3 regions of the Robertmurraya sp. genome follow, and region 2 is predicted to be linked to each of the others. Evidence: riboswitches for the same ligand, from Rfam matches in the RefSeq annotation. Region 2 holds a riboswitch; each other region holds the start of a gene.
The links. Region 2 has a riboswitch for thiamine pyrophosphate ahead of ACGLXV_RS09135 (ABC transporter substrate-binding protein). Riboswitches for the same ligand answer to the same signal wherever they lie in the genome.
Positions count from the first base shown of each region.

Region 1 (9,955 bases), on a different contig from region 2:
CAGGAATAGCTACATAGGCAGTGATTTCTTGTAAAGCATACAAACCACGAGGACGGAGTCCAGGCTTAGAAGTACTTTCGTACACATGACCAAATAGTAAGAAATCGGCACCCCTTTGTTCTTTTTCCAATGCTTCACTAAGCGAATGTACGGAGCATCCGACTCGTAACATCGGATAATGCTTTTTTACCATTAATACATCTTCGCCTCTATGGGAAAGCTGAATCCCACCTACTCCTCCAGCTAACGCTATACTTGACGATCCATTTAGTATCACTTTTGAAAGGGGGATATCAGCTTCTTTCATGCCTTGAATGAAGTGAAGAATTTCTTCTGATGACCGATGATTCTCTCGTAAATGAATCCAATCCACATACGAGTGAATGTTTCGGGCAATTTTGATCATATCTGCTTTTTCTTGCTGTCCTGTTGAAATGACATGCAATTCTTTTTTCATCATACGCTCCTTATTTCATCGTATATCCACCGTCAACGGTGATGGTTTGACCGGTAACAAATCGTGCCCAATTGCTAGCTAAATAAAGTGCCGTTCCAGTAATATCTTCAGGTCGGGCAATTCTCCCTAGGGGTGTCTCAGCAAGAATGACTGATTTCACTTCTTCCTTTGTTCGTTTACTTGCTTCTGTAGGGTATACTAGCCCTGGAGCAATACAATTAACGGTAATACCAAACCTTCCTATATCAGCTGCTAAGTTTTGCGAATAGGTCATGACTGCTCCCTTGGCTGTGTTATAGTCATGGTAAGGTACTATCGGGCGATACAATAAATTGGTTGTCATATTAATGATTCGACCGAAGTTCATATCTTTCATATGCGGTATCGCATATTTACTCAGGAGATAGGTCCCCTTTAAAGAACCATCGATTTGTTTTTGATAATCATCCCACTCTACTTCCCATGCCCATTTTCTCTCTGTAGGATCAAAGAGGTATCCATGGAGGGCATTATTAACTACAATGTCGATCCGATCAAACTCTTCAATTACCAAGCTAATCAATCTTTTTACATCGTTTTCATTCGTAACATCCGCTTGAATCGCTAGACAGTCCACTCCATATTCTTTTTGTAATTTTTCCGCAAGTATTTCTGCCTTTTCTGCATTTTTTAAATAATTGATAACTACATGACACCCTTCGGAGGCGAAGCTTTCAGCAAATGCAGCTCCAATGCCTCGGCTTGAGCCCGTGATAATACATACCCTTCCTGCTAATGAGAGATTCACATCAACACCCCTTACTTCAGCTGCTCAACAAGTTCATTCGTTGTAAGGTCTTCAATATGGACCGTTTTTTGTAATAATCCCATTTCTACGTAAGACGCTTCAACCTCTTTTAAAACAGTAAAGTCGAACATACCGAGACCTTTGTTGTTCTTACTTGTTTGGTTTCTAATCGCAATAATCTCTTTGTTTCGTGTGACATCGGTACCGTCCACTGCATGCTTCGTTGCAATATCAGCGGCCTCATCCGGGTTCTCCATCGTATACTCTATGCTATCTTTATAGACCTGAAGAAAGCGGATAAGCAGATCTTTCTTTTCGTTAAATACCTTTTCAGTAACAACAAACACATCAGAGGGAGTATTTAGGACATCCTTCACTTCAATGATATTAACCTCACCTAATCCCTTTTGCTTGGCGTCATACAAACCGGTATCTGTAGCAGCGGTAGCAGCCACTTGCCCTTCCATTAAAGGGGCGAAATTAAGAACACCGGTTGCCGTTACCGTAATTTCCTCTTCCTTCACCCCTGCGTCATGCAATAGCACTTGTAAATTTTGATACGTACCACTTGCTAGGCTATAAACACCGACGTTTTTTCCTTTTAAATCTTCTATCGATTGGATATTGCTTTCCTTTAAGGAAACCAAGTTAAATACGTTTTCAGGATAAATATTATAAATGATCTTCAATTTTTCACCTTTTTCGGCTGCTAACAGAACAGCTTCTAGGTTTGCGAAAGCAATATCAGCATTTCCAGCCAGGATATTCTTAACCGCATCTCCTCCACCAGCTCCCGGTATGTATTCAAATGTGAGATTTTCTTCTTCAAAAAACCCTTTTTCTTCAGCCACGTATAAGTTGCTTTGTTCGACAATTGGCTTGCTCCATGAGGCCATCCGAATCGTTTCCCTTTGTTTTTCTGTTTCCGTAGGTTGGCTACTTTCCTTTGAACAGCCTGCTACTATGACTGTTAAAACTAGTAAAATAGGTAGAAGTAATTTAGTGATTTTCACGAGATTTTCCTCCGATAAGTTGTATATTTTCTTAAAAATAGATGTTCGATCGTATATATCGAAGCGTACAAAAGAATCCCAATAGCAGTTAAAAGGATAAAGGCTGAAAATAATAATGGCGTATCCATCATTCCTTGTGCCACGATAATTAACGCTCCCAATCCCTTATTCGCACCGATAAACTCACTAACAACCGCTCCAACCACACTAAGGACAAGTGCCACCCTCATACCTGAAAGTAAGTAAGGAATGGCGGTCGGCAGCTGCAGTCTCCATAAGGTTTGCCATTTGCTAGCTTTAAATAGCTGAAAAAGGGCTAAACGGTCCTTGTCGACTACTAATAAACCCGTTATCGTACTCTCAAATAAAGGAAAGAAACTGATTAATGCCACAATCAAAATCTTTGGCGTATATCCGTACCCAAACCATAGAATGAGAAGTGGAGCTAGAGCGACCTTTGGCATCGCTTGTGTTGCAATAATATAAGGCTTCAGAATAAGTCGAAGGGTGTTCGACTGTGCAACCAAAAGGCCCAGTCCGATTCCAACAAGAGCACCCACAAAAAATCCACTAATAATTTCAACTAGGGTTGTGAAAATATGTGGCGTAAAATACCCACTCAGTAACAGGGTGAAAAGATTTTCTGCAATCGTTGTTGGTGTGGGTAAAATTAACGGTGATATTTTCTTTACTTTAACAATCATCTCCCACAAAATAAGCAGGGATATAAATAGTAGAGTCGAATATAGATAGATTTTCTTCATGATTGAAGCCTCTCATTCATATCTTGCTGAAAGTTGAAAAAAGACGGATCAAATAAAATAGACTTCTGTCGTGGTCGAGTAAACGGTACCTGGTACTCTTGAAGAATTCCTCCAGGTTCCCCACCTAAAAGAATGATTCGGTCAGATAGGAAAAATGCTTCCTGGAGATCATGAGTGACAAATAATACGGTTGGTTTGTACGTTTCGATTAATTCATTAAGTTGAACATGCAATTGATCTCTTGTAAAAGAATCTAGTGCAGAAAATGGTTCGTCCATCAAAAGAAATCGTGGCTTATCAAGTAAAGCACGTACGATTGCCACTCTTGACTGCATTCCTCCCGAGCACTCATATGGAAATTTATGAATCGCATCTGTAAGACCGACACGATCTAGCATTTCCTTTGCCTTATTCATATCCTTTTCTGTTAATTTTCTCTTTAACTGAAGTGGAAGTAAGACATTCTCCAAGATTGTCTTCCATTCTAGCAAAATGGGTTTTTGAAAAACGTATGAAAGCTCATCAACCGGTTCTTTCACCTCATGCCCACCTATAGTAATCATTCCAGTGGTAGGCTTTTGCATTCCTGCAATCATTTGGAGCAGACTCGTTTTTCCGCAGCCACTTTTTCCAACGATGCTGATAAATTCCCCTTCCTTAATATCAAGGGAAAATTGCCGGATGGTATCTCTTTGATCTTTGTCATAAGTAAGACCGATCTCTTTTAATTGTATATATGGTGCCTGCATTTCCCTTCTCTCCTTATATTCGGTTCGGATCATACGCATCCATTTCGATTTCTACGCTAGCCTCCACGTCGACCCAACGAACCAAATCGGCTAAATGAGGTCTGCCATCATGATGCCAACCAGGTTCTGGTTCTCCCATTTTGCCTAAAAAGGTAAGTCGATTGACTCCACATTGGCCGAGCACTTCTATGATGGAACGAAAGTTGTTTGGAGTGCAGGCGACCCCAACGGTCTGTAATAATCCTCGTACTTCATGTAGATAGGAAGGTACATCCTCAACGGACTGAACGGGAATCACATACACAAAGCGGTTTAGTGGCGATATCGGAAACGAAGTCGCTTTCTTATCGTAAACAACCGTCCAGGAAGTACTATTCTCGCTTTCGAAAAGGGCTATTTCTTTCGTTTGAAAAGCTTGAAATTGAAAGGTTGAGCGAGCCTGAATGATCGCTTGATTTTCCTGTTCGCTTAATCTAGCCCTTGGCATTTTCAGTTCATAATTATTCATTTCTTGCGCTAGCAAACTAGCAAATTCATGTACTGAAACATTCCCCTTTTCCTCGACAAAAAAGACATGAGGAGAAAGACAGGCTTGTTGATCAAATTGAGAAGCATCCTTCGCGGCCTTCCTAGCAGTTTCGTTTACGAGAACGCGCTGTAAGCCGTCTTTTGCAATAAAACCAGCACTCAATTTATGACCGTGTGCATGTAGGTTAACGTGAGGTGGAACTTTTTTCCTAATAGAATCAATGGACTTCTCGCTTCCGTATGCGATCACTGCTTCTGACGAAGAGAATGCTATACGCTCTAATTCTTCTTCTCCACCTTTCCACCAAATGATGCTGATGGATTCCGCCAAGTTTTTATCAATCTCTCTTAATGTTTCAACAAACAGTGAGGGAAACAAAGGCTCGGAGGAAGACAGCTTCCCAAGTGTACTAGACTTAACTAATAGACCACTCACTAAACTCCATAACGGCAAGGCAGGAACATTTCCGGAAAACACATGCGTAATGAGCTCGGGTCCATAGGCTCTTGTTAAGCCTCCTGATAACCGTGGACGAAAGTCGTCAAGGACAAGAGGATTGGGGAAATCCACCTCGACCATTCTTTGCAGTTTTTCTTTACGAAAGGATCGTAAATACGAATGTAAAAACACACGTATCATTTCCGAGTCATATCCCGTTACAATTGGAAGAAGCTCTTCCGCTAGTTTTCGATAGTGATAGTTCGGGTCAAGCCAGAGTTGAATGGCCTGATCAAGGATGTCAATAATGTCACTCGTTTTTCGAGCTTGTAGTTTTATTTGCTGCTGTCTTAGATGTAAAACGACTTGTTTTAGTTCCTCACTCGTAAGTTTTGGTACAAGAAGTGTTAGAGAATCAAACGTTCGTTCTTCATAAAATGGTGCGATTATGCTTGGGACAAAACCAATTTTTAGTTCCATTTGCTAACTCCGTTACGAAACTGCTCTACAGCGAGGGAACAGCCCTTTGCTTCTGCCCCCTCGCTTCTTCCTAACAAGTAAAATCCATCATTTTCTGTAATCCCCAAGTCCTCCGTCATAACCCCAAGGACCGAATGGAAGTTGGCTAGATCATAATGAACGAGAATTCCCCGCTCACCATCTTGTACACACAAACCATTTTCCGGATTGATGACAACTGTTCTTACCCAATGAGGGGCTTTTTGTCGACCAGATTCGTTTTGATCGTAAAACTGAGAGCTTAGCTCAGTCATTCCATACATGTTCACGCAATCCTCAACGGGTAAGTTAAACGCTTCTGCTACCATTTGTTTAAATTGATCTGAACTCATTTCGATGGATCGACCCTTAGAACCACCTGTATCCATTAAACGGCTCCCTTTTGGTAATTGAAATTGAAGGTTTTTGTCTTTCGTGTACTCAACAAAATGGATAAAGGAAAACGTAGCCCCCAACAAATATACAGGGGTGTTCGTGCGTTCAGATTCTTCAATGAACGAGACAAGCTTTTCGAAATCATACGTCCCATTGCTGGCGATATATACACTCTCCTCTGTTCCGTAGTCGCGAATGGCTGTATACAAATACTGTGCCAGAGAGGAATTGGGTATTTCCGTTGGATGAGGAAATAGTATAGCCATTTTCACACGGCAATTGTCTTTCATGATATTTTCTTCAAAATGAGTTTTCATCGAGGAAGTCCACACCTCTAAATCACGGTGGAAATTTCTCCCTTGCTTTCCACTTGTCGTTCCGCTTGTTTGAAAATACGTCTCCGCCTCTTCAATCGGTGTACAAGCAATGTCCGCCTCCTTAAAAGCACCTACTGGTACAGGAGGAATTTGCTGATACGATTCAACCATCGATGGGTGAACCTTTCTTGATCGACAAAATTTCCGGTAAATACGATTATTTTCGTACTGGTAGGCGAAGACCTGTAAAGCTAATGAATCAAATGAATCTTTTTCTTCATCTTCAATAAAAGTGAGAATTCTTTGCTTGATATCTTCATAGTGCATGATGTGGCTCTCCTTATGATGAATGTGTCAGTATTTCCCAATCTTTTACGACAGGTTGGTAGCCAAGTTCTCTTAGTGATTCCTTTACCTCAGCCACACTTCTTTTGTCCGATATTTCAAATTGACTATGTGTGTGTTCTTTATTAGCGTATCCCCCAACAACGGTTGATGAGGCAGCAGACATTTTAGTCACTCCCAATGGAAGTAAGTGACGTCTTAGTTCCGCACTTTCTCTCGTTGACAGAGTCATGCCTGCACGTGGTAAAAATAAACGGGACGCGAGCATTGCTTGAACCAAATTTTTATCTGTTACATCGACCTTTGGTTGAAAGCCACCAAGGTTTGGCCGAATTCGAGGAAATGATAGAGCAATATCCGTTTCAAGATAATTTTTTTGTAAGTACTGAGCATGAAGTCCAGTGAAAAAGACTTCCTTTCTCCACTCATCCATTCCTAGTAGTGCTCCTATATTGACGGATCTCATGCCAGCTTTGGCACCTCTTTCTGGTGCATCTAGTCGATAGCGATAATTGCGTTTCGGTCCCTTTAAGTGATGCTCTTTATAGATTTCTTCGTTGTACACCTCTTGATAAACGGTTAATCCATCAATGCCACGAGCAACTAGCGTTCGGTACTCTTCCGTGTCTAATGGCTGTATCTCAATGGATAAAGAAGAAAAATACTTTTTCATCACATCAATCGTTTCACACAAATAATCGACTGAGGAATGTAGGCGAGATTCTCCCGTTAGCAGGATAATATGGCGTAAGCCCATTTTGACAAGCGCCTTCGATTCTTCTTCAATTTCAGACAATGTCAGTTTTCTACGTGGAAAGTCGTTATCAATACTAAAGCTGCAGTACGTACATTTGTTCACACAATAATCGGTTAAATATAGTGGTGCGTATAATTGAATTGTACGGCCAAAATGCTGTACGGTACGGTTATGAGCGATTTGTGCCATTTCTTCTAAACAATGTTCAGCTGCTGGAGATAAAAGAATTAAGAAGTCTTCTGTATGAAGTCTCTCTTTTTGTAAAACCTTTTTTACGTCTTGAGTGGTGATGGTGGAAAAAAAGTGGTCAAATGGATAATTTTTCACTTTAACATATTCATCATAAAATGACATTTCACTCACCTACCCTAAAAATCCTGTTAATGGAGATGACGCTTGTGCTGTCGTTGTCGTCGGTCCTACTCCACTTAGGTAGGCTTTCCTTCCAGCCTTGACTGCTAGATCAAAGGCAATGGCCATTTCAATGGGATCCTTAGCTGTAGCAATGGCTGTATTTACCAGTACAGCGGCTGCCCCCATTTCCATCGCTTCGGCTGCTTCAGATGGCTTTCCGATTCCTGCATCAACAATGATTGGAAGCTCCATTTCTTCTATTAAAATTTGGATCAGTTCCTTCGTCCGAATTCCACGATTTGAACCGATCGGAGATCCAAGTGGCATGATGGCTGCTGCTCCAGCATTTTGCATCGCTTTTGCTGCCATTAAGTCAGGACTCATATAAGGTAGAACGACAAACCCTTCATTTGCTAGGATGTCAGTTGCCTTAGCCGTTTCGTAATTGTCAGGAAGCAAGTACTTTTGGTCGGAAATGACTTCGATTTTAATCCAATTGCCCATACCGGCTGCTCTTGCAAGTCGGGCAATTCGAACCGCTTCGTCTGCGGTTCTCGCTCCCGACGTATTCGGAAGCAAAATCATATTTTGCGGAATGTCTTCTAGAATGTTCTCTTCTCCAGTAGCATTCAGGTCGACTCTTCTTAAAGCGACAGTAACAACTTGTGAACCGGATTGGGTTAGTGCTTCTTTCATAAGTTTGTGATTATAAAATTTGCCTGTTCCTGTTAGTAGTCGGTTATGTAGCTGCGTGTTTCCAATCGTTAATAAGTCGGTCATTGTAGTTCCTCCTATTGGTTTGTTTTGGATAAATAAAAAAGACTTCCCAATCTTGGCAAGTCTTCACATTCTTACATAGAGCTTTTCCTCGTATTACAGCTCATGCAAAATGATTGCTTCCCTACGTTGGTTCTAACCAAATCAGGTTCAAGGGTTGGAAAGATTCCTCTCAGCCTTTAGGCACCCCTAGCTAATTTCATATTTTATTTCATTCCGATTTTTGCTTTGTTTCGTTTGTAAGCCCAATGATTGGTTGGACCGTGACCGGATCCAATGTGTAGATCCTCCTCGATGGCTGCCTGAATAAAGTCTTTTGCCACTTGTACCGCTTGAACAATCGATCTTCCTTTTGCAAGTTGTGCGGTTATCGCAGCGGAAAAGGTACAGCCTGTGCCATGAGTATTTTTTGTAGAAATCCGACTCGAAGTAAAGGTGTGAAATTGCTGTCCATCAAATAAAAGATCAATCATTTCTTCACTTCCTTGATCATGGCCGCCCTTAATCATGACTGATTCAGCACCCATGACATGAAGCAATTTTGCTGCTTGCTTTCGGTCATCCATCGTCTCAATTTTTATTCCTGTAAGCACCTCTGCTTCTGGAATATTTGGTGTAACGATAGTCGCGAGTGGCAGTAATTTTTCTTTTAATGCTTTTACTGCTTCGTTTTGTAAAAGTGAAGCTCCACCTTTTGCAATCATCACTGGATCTACGACGATGTGTTTCATCTCATAAAATTCTATAAATCTCGCAACCGCCTCAATGGTGTCACTGTTAAATAACATCCCGGTTTTGATCGCATCTGGACGCAAATCTTCAGCAATCGATTGGAGTTGTTCTTGAATTCCTTCCAAAGGAACTGAATAGACACCTTGTACCCCTGTTGTGTTTTGTGCGGTTACGGCTGTTATCACAGACATTCCGTACACATCTAATTCTTGAAATGTCTTCAGATCGGCCTGTATGCCAGCCCCTCCACCACTATCTGAACCTGCAATGGTTAATGCCTTATTTACCATAGTGAATGACCTCTCCTTGACTAAAATTCATCAACTAATCTACGTAAAAGCTTGGTATGCTCTGGGATATGACTGGCTCGACAAATATCGGAAATGATCGCTAGGCCATTTGCTCCTGCTTTCATAACGGTTTCTCCGTTGGTAGAATTAATTCCACCAATTGCAACTAGAGGCAGAGAGATTCCTGTGTTACAAAATTTAGTAAAAATATCCAAGTTTTGTTGCTTTTCGGTATCCTCTTTTGAAATCGTAGGATATATCGGTCCAATTCCTAAGTAATCAGCTCCGTCTCGAACAGCTTGAAGTCCCTCTTCAACCGTATGAGTGGATACACCAAGAATTTTGTTAGGACCGATTGTCTCCCTTATATATTTTGCATTTTCATCGTCCTGGCCAACATGAACTCCATCAGCATCAAGAGCAATAGCGAGTGGTAAATCATCATTGACGATAAATGGGATCCTATGTTTCCCACAGAGTTCTCGTAGTTTTTTTCCAAGCTCGTACTTTTCTATTTCTCCAAGAGACCTGGTCCCTTTTTCTCGATATTGAAAACACGTTATTCCACCTTCAATCGCTAAAGCTAACGTTTCTTCAGGTGTTCGATCCATGCAATCTTGACTGCCCATAATAAAGTACAGTTTTAGAAATTCCATTTCCCTATGCTCCTCATATGGTTGTGACTTTTGAATACACTTTTGCGAGGTCTACCACATCAGAGGATGAAGTGAGCATAAGTTGATTAAGAAATT
Region 1 is NZ_JAKFCQ010000189.1:49,335-59,289, forward strand. It holds gene ACGLXV_RS23705 (thiamine phosphate synthase) at 1-460, opposite strand, end outside; gene ACGLXV_RS23710 (SDR family oxidoreductase) at 468-1,244, opposite strand; gene ACGLXV_RS23715 (ABC transporter substrate-binding protein) at 1,256-2,257, opposite strand; gene ACGLXV_RS23720 (ABC transporter permease) at 2,254-3,021, opposite strand; gene ACGLXV_RS23725 (ABC transporter ATP-binding protein) at 3,018-3,770, opposite strand; gene ACGLXV_RS23730 (acyl-CoA reductase) at 3,784-5,217, opposite strand; gene ACGLXV_RS23735 (LuxE/PaaK family acyltransferase) at 5,208-6,275, opposite strand; gene thiH (2-iminoacetate synthase ThiH) at 6,289-7,404, opposite strand; gene ACGLXV_RS23745 (thiazole synthase) at 7,414-8,184, opposite strand; TPP riboswitch at 8,286-8,382, opposite strand; gene thiD (bifunctional hydroxymethylpyrimidine kinase/phosphomethylpyrimidine kinase) at 8,388-9,203, opposite strand; gene thiE (thiamine phosphate synthase) at 9,224-9,859, opposite strand; gene thiM (hydroxyethylthiazole kinase) at 9,873-9,955, opposite strand, start outside.
Region 1: it holds a riboswitch for thiamine pyrophosphate, as region 2 does, so the genes downstream of both, ACGLXV_RS23745 (thiazole synthase) here and ACGLXV_RS09135 (ABC transporter substrate-binding protein) in region 2, are expected to answer to the same signal.

Region 2 (9,955 bases):
CTTTAATGTAAGTGTATTAGAAAATTGTCGACCAATTTACAAAGAACAAATCACTCAATTTGGTCTGTATCGTTGGATTGAACTTCCCTTGCCAAATCAGATTCAATACGAATATAATTTTGCTGAAATGAAAGAATCTATTATTAATAATTATGAAATGAGACCGATCATGTAGAAACAAGAGCCTCCCCATTTGGGGAGGCTCTTGTTTTGGATTAAAGCTTGACCTAGTTTGAAATCCAGCTCCAGCGGCTAGGGGCTCGGGTCATAAGCCGCCCTCCTCCAGAAATCAGGATTTCCTGCGGAGTGCGTCTTATGCCTGTCGCCCCTGTACAAGCCGCCTCCGCTTTTTACCTAAAAAAGGGCGTTTGACTATTCGCACATTTTGGGTTTCTTACATAGGATATATTGACTTACAACTAAGGAGGTAATTTAAATGTCAGAAACATTTGGTGGATACGGCGGAGGTTTCGCTCTGCTAGTAGTTTTATTTATCCTTTTAATTATCATTGGTGCTTCTTGGGGCTATGGTTTCGGTTATTAATAATTAACTAAAACATTAAAAGGGAGGAATTTAAATGTACGGATACGGATATCCTCACAGCGGTTGTGGTTACCCAGCAGTTGGCGGAGTTGGGTACGGTGGTGGCTTCGCGCTAATCGTTGTACTTTTCATCCTATTAATCATCGTTGGTGCTGCTTGCTTTAAGTGGTAATAAAAAAGAATGAAGGTGGGGTTTCTCACCTTCATTCCTTTATAAACGAAAGAAGTGTTTTGTATTTACATACAGTGTTTCATATGTCTTTTCTACTGAGATAGCTTTCAATTCAGAAAGTTGTCTTATTGTTTGATGAATCATGTTGGGGTGTGTCATTCTTTCGCTAAACGGTCCTTCAAAGGGCCAAGGACCGTCTGTTTCCACCATCATCTGTGAAAGGGGAAAACGCTTAGCGATATGTTGAATTTCTTCTTCGTAAAAAAGGTCAGGAGTAAGCGATATGAAGTGTCCGTTTTGAATGATTCGATCCATATCTGTGTCTGCTCCTTTAAACCAGTGGAAATGAGCATTTTTAATACTATGCCTTTCTAACAGAGAGCAAACGGTTGGCACGTCATCATAAATTGCATGAAGCGAGATAGGCAAGTTTTTCTTGCTAGCCATCTTTACCCACTCTTCAAGAAGTTCTAGATATGGTTCCAGAGAGAAGTTCCAGGAAGTGGAAGAGCGTAAGTAAAAGGGGAGGCCAACCTCTCCAACCGCTATCATCTCATCGAAATGTGTGTACACCCATTGAAAAAGGTCTGCCATTTCTTCGTCTGAGCCTATTGCTTGCTCAGGGTGAAATCCAAACGCTGTTTTGACATGAGGGTATATCCTTGAAAGATAAGCATTTCTTTTACAGGATTCTAAGTCATAGGAAACGCTTATGAGCATTTCAACTTCGTCAAGTGTCTCCATCATCGTATGAATCTCTTCATCTAGGTACTTATCTAGATGTAAGTGGCAGTCTATTATTTTCCTCATTTTTGATCAACCTTTTCTTTTAAAAAATCATGAATCAATTTTTTGTAACGAAGAAATTCTCCGGAGAACATCATTTCCTCGTTTCTTGGTCGCGAGAAGGGAACAACAACCTCTTGTTTGATTCTTGCAGGTTTATTGGATAATACGAGTATTCGGTCGGAAAGAAAGAGTGCCTCCTCTATATTATGGGTAACAAAAATAATTGTTTTTTTATACTGATCCCAAATCGAAAGTAGCCATAACTGCATTTCCTGACGAGTTAACTCGTCTAAAGCTGAAAATGGCTCATCTAAACATATGATGGGCTGGGGACTTAACAGTGCCCGTAAAAATGCAACCCTTTGTTTCATACCTCCTGAAAGTTCGTGAGGAAAAGCATTTCTATACTCCAGTAGCCCCGCTTTCCGCAGCATCTCCATAGCCGTTTCGTAATCCTTTTTAGCTTTCAGCTCTTGGCCAAGAACGACATTTTGAATGATTGTTCTCCAAGGTAGTAAGGAAGGGGTTTGGGGCATATAACTAATATGTCCTCTGTTACCTGTAATGTCATTTCCTTCGAGTATAATGGACCCTGCATGTGGAGCCTCCAGGCCACCGATTAACTGGAAAATCGTACTTTTCCCACTTCCGGAGGGACCAAGAATCGTTACGAACTCCCCGTTCTTAATAAAGAGGTTGAGATCATGTAAAATTTGTTTATCTCGATAAGAAAAAGATACATTTTGTAATTCAAGATGCTCCACGATTTTTCCCCTCAGCTTTCCAACGAATAATAAATCTCTCCAACCAATTAATCATGATAAAAAATAACAAACTTAATGCCATAATGAGAAATATGGCAACAAACACGCGATCTGTTCGAAACGATGAGGAAGAGAGTGTCATATAGACTCCAATACCATTTTCTGATCCTAACCATTCAGATATAACCGCTCCCATGACACTGTATGTCGCTGAAATTTTCAGCCCTGAAAAGATCGAGGGAAGGGCAAACGGAAACTCGAGTTTCCAAAATAACTGTCGTTTTGTTGCTCCTGCCATTTGCATATAATGGAAGAGCTCTGGAGCAACCTGGCGAAATCCATCCATGGCTGAAATCGTTATTGGAAAGAAACAAACCAGAGTGATTACAATTAATTTTGGTAATAGGCCGAAGCCGAACCATATAACAAGAAGTGGAGCAAGTACGATAATGGGTATATTTTGCGATAAAATGAGAAGCGGATATAAAGATTCTTTTAAAAAAGGGATATTATGTAAAATAAAGGCAGTTAACAGACCTACGGTAACCCCAGAAACAAAACCTAGTAAAATAAGCTGAATGGTGGATATAAGATGTACAGAGACACTGCTCCAACCATTTATGAGTTCGTTAAAAATTTGTGATGGAGTTGGGAGCAGCCAAGATGGAACTTGAGTCATTCTTGCGGTGAATTCCCATCCAATGAATAAAAGGAGGAGAACAAAAATTGGTCTCCACCCTTTTTGTAGTTTTTTTATCATGAACGATATTTCTCCGTAAGTGTATCCATTTTTATTCCAGATGGTTGATAAAGAATCTTCACCTGCGAAATAACATTGCTGCTTCCCATTTCAATCATCTTTTCATTCATTTTCGAAATCACTGCAAAAAGTTCCTGAAGATCACCCTCCATAGTTGTTTCCAAGGGATGAACCTCATACTTTACTCCTGACGCATCAATAATGGCTATTGCTTCATCTACGTAAGGAATCACATTTTCACCGTTTTTTGTCTTAGGGATAATTTGTATACTAACAAGCGCGTTTGCCATATGACCAACTCCTATTGTGGTAAAAATTCATTTGTAAAGGCTTTTTCTGCATCTAACTCTGATTCTAGCAACCCATTTTCAAGCATCCAAGAAGCATAGTTTTCCCATACTTCTAAACGTTGCTCACCCCATTGGTCTGCATCGTCTTGATATTTGGTAGCAAGCCATTCCTGACTTTTCTTAACAAGCTCTGCGTCAAGCTCAGGAGCAGCTTTGATTAGGACGTCCGCCGCATCGGAAGGATTGTCGATAGCAAATTCATAGCCTTTTGAAGCCGCTTTAACAAAAGCTTTTACTGTTTCTGGATCGTTGTTAATCATGTTTTCACTAGTTGTTAACACAGGTGTATAATAGTCTAGCTTTTCGGAGTAATCGGTTAGATAGACCATATTTATGTCTTCTCCTCGTAATTCCGCTTCCACGCCTGTCCAACCGTAGTATATCCATGCAAAGTCAATATCACGTTCAACAGCGGTAAAGAAGTCCGCATCGCCTATGTTTACAATATTCACCTTTTCTACATCTGCTTGTTCCTGCTTCATAAGTGAGTCGATGACGGATTCTTCAACAGGTGAACCCCAACCACCATATGTTTTTCCTTCAAAATCCTTAGGAGATTGAATATTTTTAGATGCCGGTGATGCGAAACCAGATGTGTTGTGTTGAATGACCGCAGCTATAGAAACAAGCGGTACCCCTTGGACTCTAGCCTGTGTAATGCCCTCTTGATAACCTACACCAAAGTCTGCTTTCTCAGAAGCAACAAGTTGGTCAGCACCAGCCTCTCCAGGCATCTGAATGGTCACATCAAGACCTTCCTCTTCAAAAAAGCCTTTTTCTTTTGCAACATATAGCCCTGTGTGATTTGTATTTGGAGTCCAATCAAGAACGACAGTCACTTTTTTTAAGTCAGCGCTTGATTCCTCCTGTTCTGTTTGTTGTTCATTTGTTCCTGAACATCCTGCGAGTAATACAGAAGCTGCAAATGCAGCTATCCACTTTTTCATTACCTTCTCCTCCAATGGTAAAAGTAGGGACATGACCTGAACCTCTAGACGACAAAAAAACGCCCAGTTTTTGAACCGGGCGCATATGTTTAAACAAATTTATTGTCTAAAGAATATGTTCCCTACGCTGGTATCATCCAGATCAGGTTCAAAGGGTCAGCATCTATTGGATGCACTCTCAACCGGTCTTCACCGGTCCCCCTACAATTCTTACCTATTTAGTTTCATTTCTATCTCATTATAGCAGAAATTATTTTCTTGAAAAGGAAGAACTTTCTTGAATAAATGAACATAATGATAGGTTTGTTATTGCTTTTGTAAAGAACACATTGCAAACTTCATACAGTCACGATAAGATTGAAGTTATGGATGAATTTGTGTAAGGAAAGAAAGGAATTTCATAATGGCAAAAAATTTTAAAGATGATGTACAATCGCGTCGCACATTTGCGATCATTTCCCACCCGGATGCTGGGAAAACAACATTAACAGAAAAGTTATTGTTATTTGGTGGAGCGATTCGTGATGCGGGAACTGTAAAAGGAAAGAAAACGGGTAAGTTTGCAACGAGCGATTGGATGGAAATTGAAAAACAACGTGGTATTTCCGTTACGTCGAGTGTAATGCAATTTGATTATAATGACTGTAGAGTGAATATTCTTGATACACCAGGTCACCAAGACTTCAGTGAAGATACGTATCGTACTCTTACAGCTGTTGATAGTGCGGTCATGATTATCGATTCAGCAAAAGGGATTGAGGAGCAGACCTTAAAGTTATTTAAAGTGTGTCGAATGAGAGGTATTCCGATTTTTACCTTTATCAATAAGCTTGATCGTCAGGGGAAATCTCCATTAGAACTTTTAGCTGAGCTAGAAGAGGTTATGGGGATAGAATCATATCCGATGAACTGGCCGATCGGAATGGGGAAAGAATTTCTCGGTATATATGACCGTTTCTACAAGCGAATTGAACAATTCCGTGTGGAAGAGGAAGAACGATTTATTACATTAAATGAAGATGGAGAAATAGAAGGAGATCATAGACTAAAGCAATACTCCTTATATGACCAAACGTTGGAGGAAATTATGCTATTAAATGAAGCGGGAAATGAATTTTCTCGTGAAAGAATAGCAAATGGGGAACTAACACCTGTATTCTTTGGTAGCGCCTTAGCGAACTTTGGTGTTCAGACTTTTCTAGAAACCTATCTTCAATTTGCTCCTGCACCTCAAGCTCGGGAATCTACAGAAGGGAAAATTGATCCATTATCAGAGGATTTCTCAGGCTTTATTTTTAAGATTCAAGCAAATATGAATCCTGCTCACAGGGACAGAATTGCCTTTTTACGTGTATGTTCAGGGAAATTTGAAAGAGGGATGACAGTCAATATTCCACGCTTAGGAAAGCCAATGAAGCTTTCTCAATCAACACAGTTTATGGCTGATGACAGAAACACGGTTGATGAAGCGGTTAGTGGAGATATTATTGGTTTGTACGATCCAGGTACGTATCAAATTGGAGATACATTGACAGTTGGAAAAAACAACTTTCAATACGAAAAGCTTCCTCAATTTACTCCTGAACTCTTTGTTCGGGTTTCTGCTAAAAACGTAATGAAGCAGAAGTCTTTTCATAAAGGAATTCAGCAACTCGTTCAGGAAGGTGCCATTCAGCTCTTCCGTACGGTTCGAACAGATGATTATTTGTTAGGGGCCGTTGGTCAACTCCAATTTGAGGTGTTTGAGCATCGGATGAGAAACGAGTACAACGCAGAAGTATTAATGGAAAGATTAGGTTCAAAAATTGTCCGTTGGGTTGAAAATGAAGAAATTAATGAAAATCTTTCTAGCAGTCGAAGCCTATTAGTAAAGGATCGCTACGATAAGAAAGTATTTCTTTTCGAAAACGATTTTGCTCTTCGCTGGTTCCAAGAAAAAAATCCAGACATTACACTTTATAATCCTATGGATGATTACCAATAAGTACCTAGAAGTCCTCGTCTTTTGAGGGCTTCTTTTTTATAGGAAAAAACTCTACTTTTGGTATAATAGTATTGATTCTTAAGACCTGGAGGAGCTTCTATGAAAAAATGTACCGAATGCGGAGTTAGTTACAAAATTGATACCTCAGGGTACTTATTTATCGAGGGAATGAATAATGAGAGTACTTTTACTGAGTATGAATACTCTTCGTTTCAAGAATTAGAAGACTATTTAAAAACACTGACTATAGATCTGAAAAATCGTCCGGAAGTAAAAGCAGCTTTATCGAGTGAAAGGGTAAAACCAATATTATTGACGTCTTTACCTGTTTTATTAGAGAGAGTAAAAAATCGGGATATTGTTCAAGTAATTCAAACTGGGGAGTTAATTGGACATATACAACCAATCATCGATTTACAGAACAACCAATTATTTGCATTTGAATCTCTTTTACGTACCAATGGCATGAACCAAATGCCACCAGGACAGCTATTTCAGGTGGCAGAAAAAACAGGGCTACTATCGATGCTCGACCAAAGGGCAAGAGAGGTGGCCATACAGACTCGTAGAAAGTATATAAAAAAAGGGATCAAAAGCTTTATTAATTTTTTACCATCGACCATTTATAATCCGGAATTTTGTCTACAACATACCTTTCATCTAGTTAATAAATATGGAATTGATCCATCAGATTTAGTGTTTGAGGTTGTAGAGACAGAGAAAATCGAAGATGTTGAACATTTGCAAAAGGTGTTTATCACTTACAAAAAACAGGGGATGAAGGTGGCCCTTGATGATGTAGGCTCAGGCTTTTCTACAATAGACATGCTAGAACTGCTACATCCCGATTATGTAAAAATTGACCGAAGCTATATTGACCACTGCGATCAGGATAGGCAAAAACAAAAGTTTTTAAGGGAAGTTCAACAAGTTGCACAAGATCTAAATATTGAAGTTCTGGCAGAAGGAATTGAAAGAATGGAAGAACTAGAGTTGTGTAGAGACCTCGGGATGAATCTAGCTCAAGGGTATTTTATTGGAAAACCAAAAGCAGGGGATCAATATATAAATCTACAACTATAAGAATACTTTTTATGCAAGCTTCTCCAATAATGGGGAAGCTTTTTTGTAGGAGAGTTTGAATCCAGCGCTTATTTGCATACGATATTTTGCTTCTTTATAATATGGGCATAAAAGCCTTTAGTCGGCTGAATCTGTAGGGTTTGAGAGGAGTTAGCGATGGAATGAAGATTAGCGAATATGCTATAAAAAGACCAGTCTTTACAATTGTCACGATGTTCTTAGTGCTGATTCTAGGAATCGTTTCGTTAGTGAATATCCCATTAAAGCTAATACCGGAGATAAAACCTCCTGTAGGTGTGGTAGTAACGAATTATCCAGGTGCAAGTCCTGAGGAGATTGTAGAAAAAATAACAAAACCACTGGAGAGTAACTTAGCCACTCTGCCTGGTATAAAAACTCTCACCTCAACCTCACAGGAAGGCGCAAATTTTATCCTTCTTCAATTTTCTTGGACGACACATATTGATGAAATACAGGATGAAATAATTCAACGCATTGATTTAACAACTCTCCCAGACGATGCAGAAAAGCCTAGGTTCTTAAAATTTGACCCTTCTCAGTTTCCTGTAATTCAACTATCGTTAAGTGCGGATGAGAATGAGGAGATGTTGAGACAGTTAGCCCAGGAATTAGAACTGGAGTTAACAAAAGTGGATGGAGTTGCGAGCGTTAATTTATCTGGAACCTCTGCAAAGGAAGTAAAGGTTGAACTTGATCAGGAAAAATTAAAGGCGTACTCATTAAGTCAAAGCGATATAGTCGATTTGATTCAGGCTAATAATATTTCGATGCCGGGTAACCCGATTTTAACTGAAGGTAAGCAATTAACGACAAGAATTATATCCACCCTTGATTCTATAGACACATTACAAAATTTAACGGTGTCAATGAATCCTTTAACGGGTGATGAGATACAGTTACGTGATGTAAGTGATGTAAAACTAGAAAATCAGGATGATCGTACCATTACCCGCACAAATGAAAATCCTTCTGTGCTTCTTAGTGTTCTTCAGCAATCTGATGCGAATACGGCAGAAGTATCTAGAGCATTTGTTCAAGAATTAAAGAAACTGTTGAATAAGGAAAAATATCAAGATATTCAGTCAGATATTATATTTGATCAAGGGGAATACATAAAACAAGCCATAGGAAATATAACAACTTCCTTACTCCTTGGTGGCCTATTTGCAATGGTAGTTCTTTTTTTCTTTTTAAAAAATGTAAAAAGTCCACTGATTATCGGTGTTTCTATTCCGTATTCAGTTATTTTCACCTTTGTATTAATGTATTTTTCGGATTATACGCTTAATATTATGACTCTTGGAGGACTAGCATTAGGGATTGGAATGTTGGTGGACAACTCCATCGTGGTCATTGAAAATATTAATCGTCACTTGGCGTTGGGCAAGAATGCAAAGGAAGCGGCTCGTGTTGGCTCACAAGAAGTAGGTGGGGCCATCACAGCTTCTACTCTTACAACAGTTGCTGTCTTTTTACCAGTTGTTTTTATTACAGGAATTATTGGAGAGCTTTTTAAAGAATTTGCTGTGACCATTTCGTTTAGCTTAATAGCGTCGTTGTTAGTATCGTTAACTGTAGTTCCTATGCTAGCAAGTAGGTTATTAAAGGCATCTATACATAATGCTGAGAAGGAAAGACAAAGTTCCTATGTTGTTCTAAGGCTTGAAAGGGGAGTGAGATGGTGTTTAAATAATCGAATATTTGTTTTAATCATTTCGACTTTGTTATTAGTTGGAGGAGTGTTTAGTTTAACAACTGTAGGTATGCAGTTTTTACCGAAAACGGACGAAGGATTTTTTACCATTCGTGTCAAGTTAGGAAATGGAATGGCATTGTCAGAAACAGAAAAAGTACTAACTTCCATTGAAAAGGAGCTTAAAAAGGAATCGGATGTTGAGACATTTGTTAGCCTAATTGGAACAACACAGGAGGGCTCCTTCAGAGGAGCAAGAAACGCGAATGAAGCAGAGATGTACGTAAAAATGAAACCGCTTAATGAACGTACACAATCCATCTTTCAATTTGCGGATGACGTAAAGGAATCAATTGAAGCGGCAGCAAAATCCACGAATAAAACAGCTAAACTATCATTTAATATGCAGTCAACTACTGGGTCGAATCCCAATACCCTTACCTTCAGTATTCTGGACACGAAAAAGGAGAGGCTAGAAGAATCGGTTGGTAAAATCTATGCAAGGTTGAACAAACTGAGTGAAGTAAATGAGGTTACAACAGACTTAATGGAACAACTAGAAGAAATTCAGATCACGGTGAATCGAAAGGAAGCATTAAAGCAAGGCTTGACACCAGCTGCAGTTGCGATGATTGTAAATAACGTAACTCGTGGAAGTGTTGCCACCCAAATAGTAGATGACAACTCACAGATCTATCGAGTAATTGTTGAATATGATAAAAGCGTAAGCGAAAGTATGGAAAGCATAAAAGAACTGCTAATAAAAAACCCTGCTGGAAACTATATTGAGTTAGGTGATGTTACCAATATTAGCCGTGGATATGGACCTGTCAAAATAGAAAGAATTA
Region 2 is NZ_JAKFCQ010000069.1:19,882-29,836, forward strand. It holds gene ACGLXV_RS09100 (hypothetical protein) at 1-175, shown strand, start outside; gene ACGLXV_RS09105 (YjcZ family sporulation protein) at 437-544, shown strand; gene ACGLXV_RS09110 (YjcZ family sporulation protein) at 579-716, shown strand; gene ACGLXV_RS09115 (TatD family hydrolase) at 756-1,526, opposite strand; gene ACGLXV_RS09120 (ABC transporter ATP-binding protein) at 1,523-2,269, opposite strand; gene ACGLXV_RS09125 (ABC transporter permease) at 2,256-3,029, opposite strand; gene ACGLXV_RS09130 (thiamine-binding protein) at 3,026-3,319, opposite strand; gene ACGLXV_RS09135 (ABC transporter substrate-binding protein) at 3,331-4,326, opposite strand; TPP riboswitch at 4,429-4,539, opposite strand; gene ACGLXV_RS09140 (peptide chain release factor 3) at 4,730-6,310, shown strand; gene ACGLXV_RS09145 (EAL domain-containing protein) at 6,410-7,393, shown strand; gene ACGLXV_RS09150 (efflux RND transporter permease subunit) at 7,555-9,955, shown strand, end outside.

Region 3 (9,955 bases), on a different contig from region 2:
AATATCTTTTGGTCATATATTTTAATTGGCTTGTTATTAGGCTTGGGCATTTATTTCACCATAAGAATGCGCTTTGTCCAGATCGTAAAAATCGGGGAAATGTTTCGGGTACTAAAAGATAAAAATACAAATGTACCGGGTGGAAAAGGGGTTACCTCCCTACAAGCATTTTTTATCGGTGCTGCTACAAGAATTGGGACAGGAAATATTGCAGGGGTAGCAATGGCTATAGCTGTTGGTGGTCCTGGTGCTGTTTTTTGGATGTGGATGGTTGCCATTTTAGGAGGCGCAAGTGCATTTGTTGAAAGTACTTTGGCACAAATCTATAAAGTAAAAGATGGAGCCGGATTTAAAGGCGGCCCAGCTTATTATATGAGAAAACAACTCGGTTCTGTTGGACTAAGCAAAGTATTTGCCTTTGGTATCATATTTTCTTTTGGATTAACATTTATTGCTGTTCAAAGTAATGTTATTGCTGCTTCTTTTAACAGTTCATTTGGTTTTGATGGATCACTTGTAGGCATCGTATTAGCCATTTTAACGGCAGTTATTATATTTGGCGGAGTACAACGTGTCGCAAAGTTTTCGTCTGTTATCGTACCGATTATGGCATTCTTTTATATTATTTTAGCCGTATACATTATCATTACGAATATTCAGGAAGTACCAGGCGTTTTAGCACTTATTATTAAAAATGCATTTGGAATTGACCAAGCAATTGGTGGTGGCATGGGTGCTGCGATTATGATGGGTGTAAAAAGAGGGTTATTCTCAAATGAAGCTGGTATGGGTAGTGCACCAAATGCTGCTGCGACTGCAGTTGTGTCTCACCCTGCAAAGCAAGGGTTTGTTCAAGCACTAGGAGTGTTCTTCGATACTCTTGTAGTTTGTACAGCTACAGCATTTATTATCTTACTGTCTGACTCTTATACGACAGGCCTTCAAGGTATTGAACTGACACAAGCATCTTTAGGTGAACATTTTGGAAGCTGGGCAAGTCTCTTCTTAACCTTTGCCATTTTTATGTTTGCATTTTCTTCAATTATTGGGAACTACTACTATGGGGAAGCAAATATAGAATTTGTTCATAAAAGTAAAGCTACCTTAATTATTTTCCGAATTCTAGCTGTTGGAATGGTAATTTTCGGTGCTGTTGCAAGCTTACAAATTGTTTGGGATTTGGCCGACTTAGCAATGGCGATTATGTCCTTTACAAACCTTATTGCCATTGGTTTACTTGGTAATATTGCTTTTAAAGCACTTGATAATTACCTTGAACAACGTAAGCAAGGTCTTGACCCTGTGTTTTTTGAAGATAGTATCCCTGGATTAAAAGGGGTAGAGAGCTGGCCTAAGCAAAAGCAAGAAACAACTGAAAAAGCTTAATCGAAAGACTGGGAATTCCCAGTCTTTTTCATTTCTTACTCTCGCATAAGGAAATCGTGAACTTGGAATAATACTCATGGTACCTAAGTGGAAGGATGATACGATTGAAATTTACAGGACTTTTATCTATTCTCATGCTTATTCAACAACCAGCCAATCACGATGTACTTACATTGATTGATAATGATCAACCCATTATGACTGTAGATCGCGAAGAACTAGTTTTTCCTCTTCCCAATACTCCTCTTATGGACTTGCATCATCTTGACATCTTAACTGCTGAACTTTCCCAACAAGTATACATAGAGCCGAAAAATGCTATTCTTGATGAACATGGAAATTTACAGCCAGAGCAGCTGGGATATCAACTTGATAAGAGAGCATTTCATACCCTATATCACTCCTATTTTTATAGTAAAGGGGCTAAAACGCTTAAAGTACCTAAAAAACCGATTTACCCAGAGGTCGATAGTGAGTTATTGTCAAGAATTCGACAACAAGCGATCGGATATTATGTCACTTATTTCAATAGCTACAATACCTCAAGAACAAACAATATACGAAAATCATCTGAGGCGATAAATAACTACGTCCTATTTCCAGGTCAGACCTTTTCGTTCAATGAGGTGGTTGGTCAACGGACAAAAGAACGCGGCTATATGCCAGCTCCCATTATTGTTCGAGGTGAGCTTTCTGAGGGGGTCGGCGGAGGCATTTGCCAAGTGTCTTCTACACTCTTTAATGCAGTGGATCGAGCAGGGTTAAAAATCGTGAAACGATATTCCCACTCTAAACGAGTCCCTTATGTTCCTCCAGGTCGGGACGCAACAGTCAGCTGGTATGGGCCCGACTTTGTGTTTATGAACAACTATAAGCATCCTATCTTAATACGTTCAAAAGTGAGAGGGGGTTCCGTATCCATTCTTTTGTATACTTCAGACGATGTGAATGTTGAACATAATCAAGTACCAAGCATGTATCAATAAAAAAACAGGGCTGTCCGATGAATGGGAGGATCCCACCCACTGGACAGCCACTTTTAATATAGATGAAAATACTTTGATCGAATGGAATCAGATAACAGTTCGGATACCGGGACGACCTTTATATGCTTCTGCTTAAATTCAGGCATTGACTCAGTAACACCTAACGAGCATACCTTCCCTGATGTACCAACATGTCCAATGGCAACAGCGGTTCCCCTGCTCTCCGCAATCCTTGCAAGAATAAGCATTTGTTTTTTGACTTGATTTACAGAACAGATATCATCTAGAAACACGTCTCGCTTAATAAAAGGTACATTTAATTCTTCAGTGATTTCCTCGAATTTGGATTTTGGACTTGTTGCACTATCTACAATATATAGCTGCTTTTCCTTTGCCACTTCGACAATAACTCTGACAATCTCCTCATTTTCAACGACAAGCGAGCCCATATGATTATTTAATCCCATAGCATGAGGAACACTATCGATAGCATCAATGACTCTCTTTCTTACTTCTTCCTTTGATAAGTCATTCGTTATTGGCTTCGGTCCTAACCAAGAGGCCTTTCCCTTTTTTGGCTGCATAGGCAAATGTACCATAATCTCTAAGCCATTTTCATATGCCCATTCTGCATGCTTTTTAGAAAGTTCATTAAAAGGCATAATAGCCGCCGTTATTCTCACATCACCTTCTAGAAAATCCTTTACACCTCCCACACCACCGCCAAAATCGTCAATAATAATAGCTGCCTTTTTCATTTCCTGGCCATGCCCATGATGAGGGAATAGTGTAAAAATGGCCAAAAAAATGATAAATGAAGTTTTTTTCATAAAATCCTCCATTTGAATGTTAGTTATTGGGATAGTTTCTCTCATTGAGGAAAAACCATACAAAAAACTCGCCCAAAACAATGGACGAGTGTTGGATTACGATATTTTTTTCACGGTCTCTGAAGTGGAAACCCTTTTGTGGAGAAGAAATCTTGGTGAGCTAGACACTAATAAGAATAAAATAACGGAACAATAGATGGCTGCCCCAATCATTGTACCACCGTTCACGCCTAGTGAAAATAAGAATGGAGACATCCCATCCGGTGCATATTCTCCCCAGAATAAAAATCCTGCGATAAAATGCCAAAAATAACGAGCCGCACTTCCGACAAATGTGGCAACTATGATCCATTGAAGGGCTTTCTTCTTATTTTCTTTAAGTGCTATCTGAATTTTTTTCATAAAGAAACCTGCAAATCCAATAAACGCAAAGGCCAGAAAATACTCAATGAAGCCCTGTAACGGAGTTAGTATGTAAGCATCACCCATAGCAATTTGTAATAGTCCCCATAAAAAGCCAGAAGCGGTTGCAGCAACGAATCCCCATCTAAAAGCAATAATTAAGATTGGTAGCATCGCAAATGAAATGGAAATATTAGGCGATAGTTTGATTGATGGAAGAAGGTCTAGAATTAATGCAAAGGCTGCAAAAAAAGATGCTTCAATCATCATGATTAATCGTTTGTTTCCCATAAAAAAATCTCCCCTTTTTGGAAACCTCAAGGAGAGCGTAGATAGACATGATTGCACAAAAAATTCAGTCAGTCCACATCCCTGCGCTAGAATTATCTAACAGGTTCGAAGGGTCAGAACAAACGTTCACTCTCAGCATAACGCTCCCCTTGTGGTTTCTTCTTATGTAGTTTGTTTATAATTTCGTTTTCATTATATCATATAAAATTAAATAGAAAAGCATCTAGATGGAACTAGATGCTTTTATGTTTATATTTTAAATCGACGAACTAGCTTCTGTAAGGTTTCGGCCATACCTGATAGGTCTTGAGCACTTGCGGTTACTTCTTGGAGGGTAGCAACGTTTTCTTCTGTTCCAGCTGCTACTTCTCTAGTGGTTGCAACGCTTTCTTCTGCGATTCCTTTTACCTCGTCAATTGCTTGTACGACATTTGTACTATGCATGCTTAGTAGCTCAATGGCACATGAAACGTCTGATACCTTTTCAATTACGTCTCCCATTGACTCTCCAATAAGAGCAAACGCTTTCTTTGCATCCTGACCATATTCGAATCCTTCAGATACTTTGTGAGACTGTTCTTCCATTGCAGAAACGGCTAGTTCCGTCTCAGATTGGATATAAGTAATCATTTTTGTAATTTGATCAGCTGATTTTTTTGATTCCTCCGCGAGCTTTCTTACTTCGTCAGCAACTACAGCAAATCCTTTGCCATGTTCACCTGCTCTTGCAGCTTCGATTGCGGCATTTAAGGCTAGCAAATTCGTCTGATCTGCAACCGTGGTAATCATATTTAGGATAGAAGTAATTTCATTCGAGCGTCTTCCTAACTGACGAATGATTTCTGAAGCATTCATCACTCCATCATTGATAAGATTCATTTGGTTAACAACTTTTTCGATAGATAAAGCTCCTTGATCTGTAACTTGAAACGTATTATCAGCTGTGACGAGCATTTTTTCACTACTTTTTGTAATCAAATTTATATTGCTAGACATCTCTTCAATTAATGCGTGAATTTTGGTTAAATGTTGCAGTTGCAGATCCATACCCTCAGAGTTTTGTTCAACAATATGAGATATTTGTTCACTTGCTTGAGTACTGTCCTGCGCACTTGTACTTAGTTGTTCACTACTAGCTGCAACTTGAGCTGATGAATCTCTAACTTGAACAACTACTTCTCTTAATCCAGAAACCATTAAGTTGACAGACTGTATCATTGCCCCTATTTCATCTTTATTCTTCACTTTTATCTCATCAATAGAAAGGTCTCCGCTTGCAACCTTCTCAATAGCCTTAGATGCATGAACAATTGGTTTTGCAATCTGTAGACTTATAATTGTCGCTAGTGCTAATGCAACAAGAATCGCAGATACACTTATAACAATCATGATTGTGACAATTCCATCTATTTTTTTGGTGGTCAAGCTACTCGCATGGTCTAAATGTTTTTCCTGAATAGATAGAAGTTCATTTACTTTTGCATTAAACTGCATACCTAACGTTTGTGCAGTTGATTTTGCTAGAATTAAATAACCTAATTCATCATTGTCTTTTTTCATTTGTATTTGGTCTTGAGCAAACTTCGAATCATTTTTTGACATTTCCTCAAGAGCAGTTAACGTATTTAATAACTCCTTATCAGTGATTGTTGTTTTTAATTTCTTCATAGAGTTATCAAAGCTCTTTACTGCCTCATCGTATTCTGTAAGATAATCAGCTTCTCCAGTAAGTAGGAAGCTACGAACGGCTGCTGATTTTCTAATCATTTGCTCTTGGAGATTTTTCACTTCTAGCTTTTGACCTACTTCTTCTTTTAAGAATGATTGATACGTATTGTTTACTGAATAAAGTTGAAAAATCCCAGCACTTGCTACAACTACTAACATAAATAAAACAATAACAAAACTACCTATAATTTTTTTTCGAACAGTGATATTCATGATTGCTCCCCCATATATAGGTTGTACTTTATACCTATATTAACAATAGTTCTTTTGATATGGAAGCGTTTTATTTCAAATGAAAAGAAATAGACAAAATCTATTTCTTCTCGTAAGGTGCCACTTGATAAAAATAATTTGGCAATTGAGTGCTATTGTCATATTGCTGGTGAAAGATATGGGTTAACGCGGGAGAAACAGGGGGTATTAACCAAGTCCAATTGCCTGTTAATTTCCGTCTTTTTTCTTTCTCTCTTTCTTCAAACAACTTAAACTGAGCTGCTGCGGTGTGATGGTCAACAATACTTACTCCAGCCTTTTTATAGGAATATAGAACCGCTCGATTCACTTCAAGTAGCGCTCGATCCTTCCAAAGACTACTATTTCTAGACATATCTAATTTCATGTGGTCAGCAACTAAAGGCAACAGATTATATCGGTCTTCATCCGCTAAATTTCTAGCCCCTATTTCTGTTCCCATATACCAGCCATTAAAAGGGGCAGCCGTGTAATGAATACCACCAATTTCAAGACGCATATCAGCGATCATCGGTACACCATACCACTTTAATTCTAGTTCTTCAAACCACTCATATTCCGGATGTGAAAGATTGACCTCAAGAACTAGATTCGGATGGATAGTTCTCCAATTTGGTTTTTCATGATTTATTTGAACCACTAGAGGTAAAAGGTCAAAATTTGTATGGTTCCCCTCCCACCCTAGCTCTTCACACACCTTTGTAAATGGAACAGAGTGAGGGTCTCCAATCAATCCGTGTGGTGTATCATATCCAGCATATCGAACAAGCTGGTGGTTCCAAATCCGTATGGAATATTCCTTTGTTTCTTGTTTAAAAATAGATATGGTCGGTCTAATATGACCATTGTTTGTCGCAAACTTGATATGTTCGAAAAGAGCATGGATGATCTCATCGGAGTGATGTAAATGACGACAATCTTTAACAATCAAAGACTCCCAAAACAATCGTCCAATACATTTATTACTATTTCTCCATGCCATCTTTGCCCCATGGGAAAGTTCTTCATATGTATGTTCATATGTTCCCGTCTTAAGAATCGAACTTTTAACTTCTTCTACTCTTGCTAACAAGGTAACAGAATCTTTTTCTAGTTCTAAATAGCAAAGATTGATAAACTCTTCTGCTTTTTGGAGTAAATCTTCATTCAAGGCTAATCCCTCACGTTTATTAGTTTACATAATACTTTTATCGTAACCTTTAGACTTTACTGGAATAGCATTCACTTCAATTGATGTAAAAGCATTGTAAGGAGTGCATCAGAAGTTATCGTTTTAGCCTCTCCACCTCCTTGTGCCTGTTTTTCATTTCCTCCTCCCCTTCCATTGATCACTGGCAATATCGATTGAGCTAGATTCTTCATATTGATAGCCGACTCTTCTCTTTGACACACAAATTGAAGTTTCCCATTTATCTCTGAAACGAAAAGGACATTGACTTCAGGGTCAATAGCCAACACATATCGAGCAATGGTTTGTATCTCTTGGAGGCCCTTATCTGCAAAAGTAGCTTGTACGACTCTGTGGTGAGCAACTTTTGTTGTTTCTTTTAATAAGTCTTGCGCTTCAAACTGTAAAATGGTTTCTTGTAAAACCTTTATTTCTTTTTCAAGTGTTTTATTTCTATCAATGAGTCGGAGGGCAGCAGTCTCTAGTTCATCTTGAGGTGCATGTAAGAGACTTGTTAACTTTGATACAACAGCTGTCTTATCATGAATCTGCTTTCGAACACGGTGACCACATACAAACTCGACCCTTGTCTTTTTCTTTTGTCGTTCAGTACCCAAGATAGTAATGGTTTGAACTTCACCAGTATTTTGTGGATGAGTACCTCCACAACCGTTATAATCAAATTCTGGAATGATTACTAAGCGGATATTTTCTTCAACTGAAAGGGTTTTCCGTAATGGATATTGGCTTACTTCCTCTTTTGAAACCCATTTAGTTTCTATTTCTCTTTGTTCTAGAATGATCTGGTTTGCTAATTGCTCGACTTTTTCCAACTCAGTAGAAGAGATACTCTCTACATTGAGATCGATTGTTACTTTTTCTGAACCAAGATGAAAACTGATGGTTTCATAACCGTATAATTCTACAAATGCGGCAGTGAGGATATGCTGTCCTGCATGCTGCTGCATATGATCAAATCTTCTTTCCCAATCTATATTTCCCTCAACTTTAAAACCAACAGGAATGGAGTCATTTATATAATGACGAATTTCTCCATTTACTTCTTCCACATTCGAAACTATTATTCCATTAATCGTTCCCGTATCACATGGTTGCCCTCCACCAGTAGGATAAAAGGCGGTCTCACTTAGAACAATATAATCTTCTTCACTTTTCGTAACAGTTGCTACAAAAGTGGATTGATACACATTTTCATAATATAGTTTGTTTGTCATTTTTCTATAACACTCTCTTTCGTTAAGAAATGCTATACCTACTTTATCACAAAAAGAAAAGAGGTAGCTATTTCTACCTCTCTCCTTGTTTTGTAGGATTTAAATACTCACATCACGTTTTTGAAAATAAACAAACGTCGCGATCATAAACACAATATAATATACTGAAAGAATGATTAGGGACCCAGCTAAGGTAATATTTTGCAAAATATTATCTTGGAAGGCAAAAACGGTTAAGTCTAGATGAGGAAAAATAAGAAACTTTGCCCAAGTATACTCTTCAGCGAGCATGATAATAAGTCCACCTAATGTAGTTGAAACAAATAAAACAAAAATTCCTATCCCTACTGCTACAGCCTGACTTTTAAAGAGGGTGGACAGCATAAAGGAAATCGTAGTAATCATTAACAAGCTAGGAAGAAAATAGACTGTTTTTAAAAGAAACTGTGGACCAAGTACGGCCTCTTTTTGCCCATCTAGCGTATATTCGAAAAATGGTGTCTGAAAGTCTCCTAGACCAAAAAATAAAATCCCTACAATGAATCCTGAGACAAATAATGTGGCCATTAAAATGACTGCGTATATTAAAACCGCAACATATTTTGACAATAAGATTTTCCATCTTTTATGCGGTCTTATAAGCAGCTGTTTAATTGTGCCATCTGAAAACTCAGCAGCGACGACCGCACTTGCTACAATAACAGAAAACAAGGTGACAAGTGTTGTTACGCCTATAACAACATCGTTCATAAAATGCCAATTGGTTTTTGCCGTTGGATTGATATTTTTCTCAAGAAATCTTTCATTTTGTTTGATTTGATCTTCTAGCCATGTAGGATCTTGATCGGCGGGGGTTTGCTCTATTTCTTGTTTATACTGAGCATTCTGTGCTTCTAAGTTTTCACGCCAATTATCATCGGCTTCTCCATTTATTCTTTGATAAATAAATCCACCAATCACCATTGCAACAATTAATACAGCAATATAAATCCAACTTGCCCGTTTCTCGAAGATTTTTATCATTTCATTTTGAATAAGCCCGATCATATCGATTGCTCCTTCTTTTCTTTATTTGTAATCTCAAGGAAGCGATCTTCTAGCGATGCTTTTAAATAAGAAATTTCATACACTTGTAATCCGTTCGAGACAAATAGCTGATTCGCCTTTGCAACTGTCACCCGATCCATTGATGCATATATAAAACCCGCCTCTACCTTCCTTTCTTCACCCAAATTTTGATTTACTAGTAGATTAAATGCCTGCTCAGTGTTATCAACCTCAAACATTACATGTTGTTTTGTTTGACTGCCTACATCAACTGTTTCTTTCATTTGGGAGATATGAGTAAGCTTGCCTTTTTCTATTATGGCAAAGCGATCACACATCAGTTCCATTTCTGAGAGCAAATGGGAGGAGACCAATACAGAAATACCTTGATTCACTAATAATCTTAAATAATCACGAAATTCTCTTATTCCTTGTGGGTCAAGTCCATTAGTCGGTTCATCAAGAATGAGAATACTTGGACTATGTAATAAAGCCTGAGCTACTCCGAGTCTTTGTCTCATTCCTAGAGAATATGTTCTTACTTTCTGATGGATTGTTTGTTCCAGACCGACCAAACGTATGACCTCATCAAGCCTTGCAGCTGAAACATCTTTTGTCGCCATTCTCATA
Region 3 is NZ_JAKFCQ010000055.1:25,485-35,439, reverse strand. It holds gene ACGLXV_RS06735 (alanine/glycine:cation symporter family protein) at 1-1,386, shown strand, start outside; gene ACGLXV_RS06730 (VanW family protein) at 1,482-2,372, shown strand; gene ACGLXV_RS06725 (divergent polysaccharide deacetylase family protein) at 2,426-3,202, opposite strand; gene thiT (energy-coupled thiamine transporter ThiT) at 3,299-3,895, opposite strand; TPP riboswitch at 3,957-4,055, opposite strand; gene ACGLXV_RS06715 (methyl-accepting chemotaxis protein) at 4,145-5,836, opposite strand; gene ACGLXV_RS06710 (nitric oxide synthase oxygenase) at 5,937-7,025, opposite strand; gene ACGLXV_RS06705 (alanyl-tRNA editing protein) at 7,097-8,278, opposite strand; gene ACGLXV_RS06700 (ABC transporter permease subunit) at 8,378-9,325, opposite strand; gene ACGLXV_RS06695 (ABC transporter ATP-binding protein) at 9,322-9,955, opposite strand, start outside.
Region 3: it holds a riboswitch for thiamine pyrophosphate, as region 2 does, so the genes downstream of both, thiT (energy-coupled thiamine transporter ThiT) here and ACGLXV_RS09135 (ABC transporter substrate-binding protein) in region 2, are expected to answer to the same signal.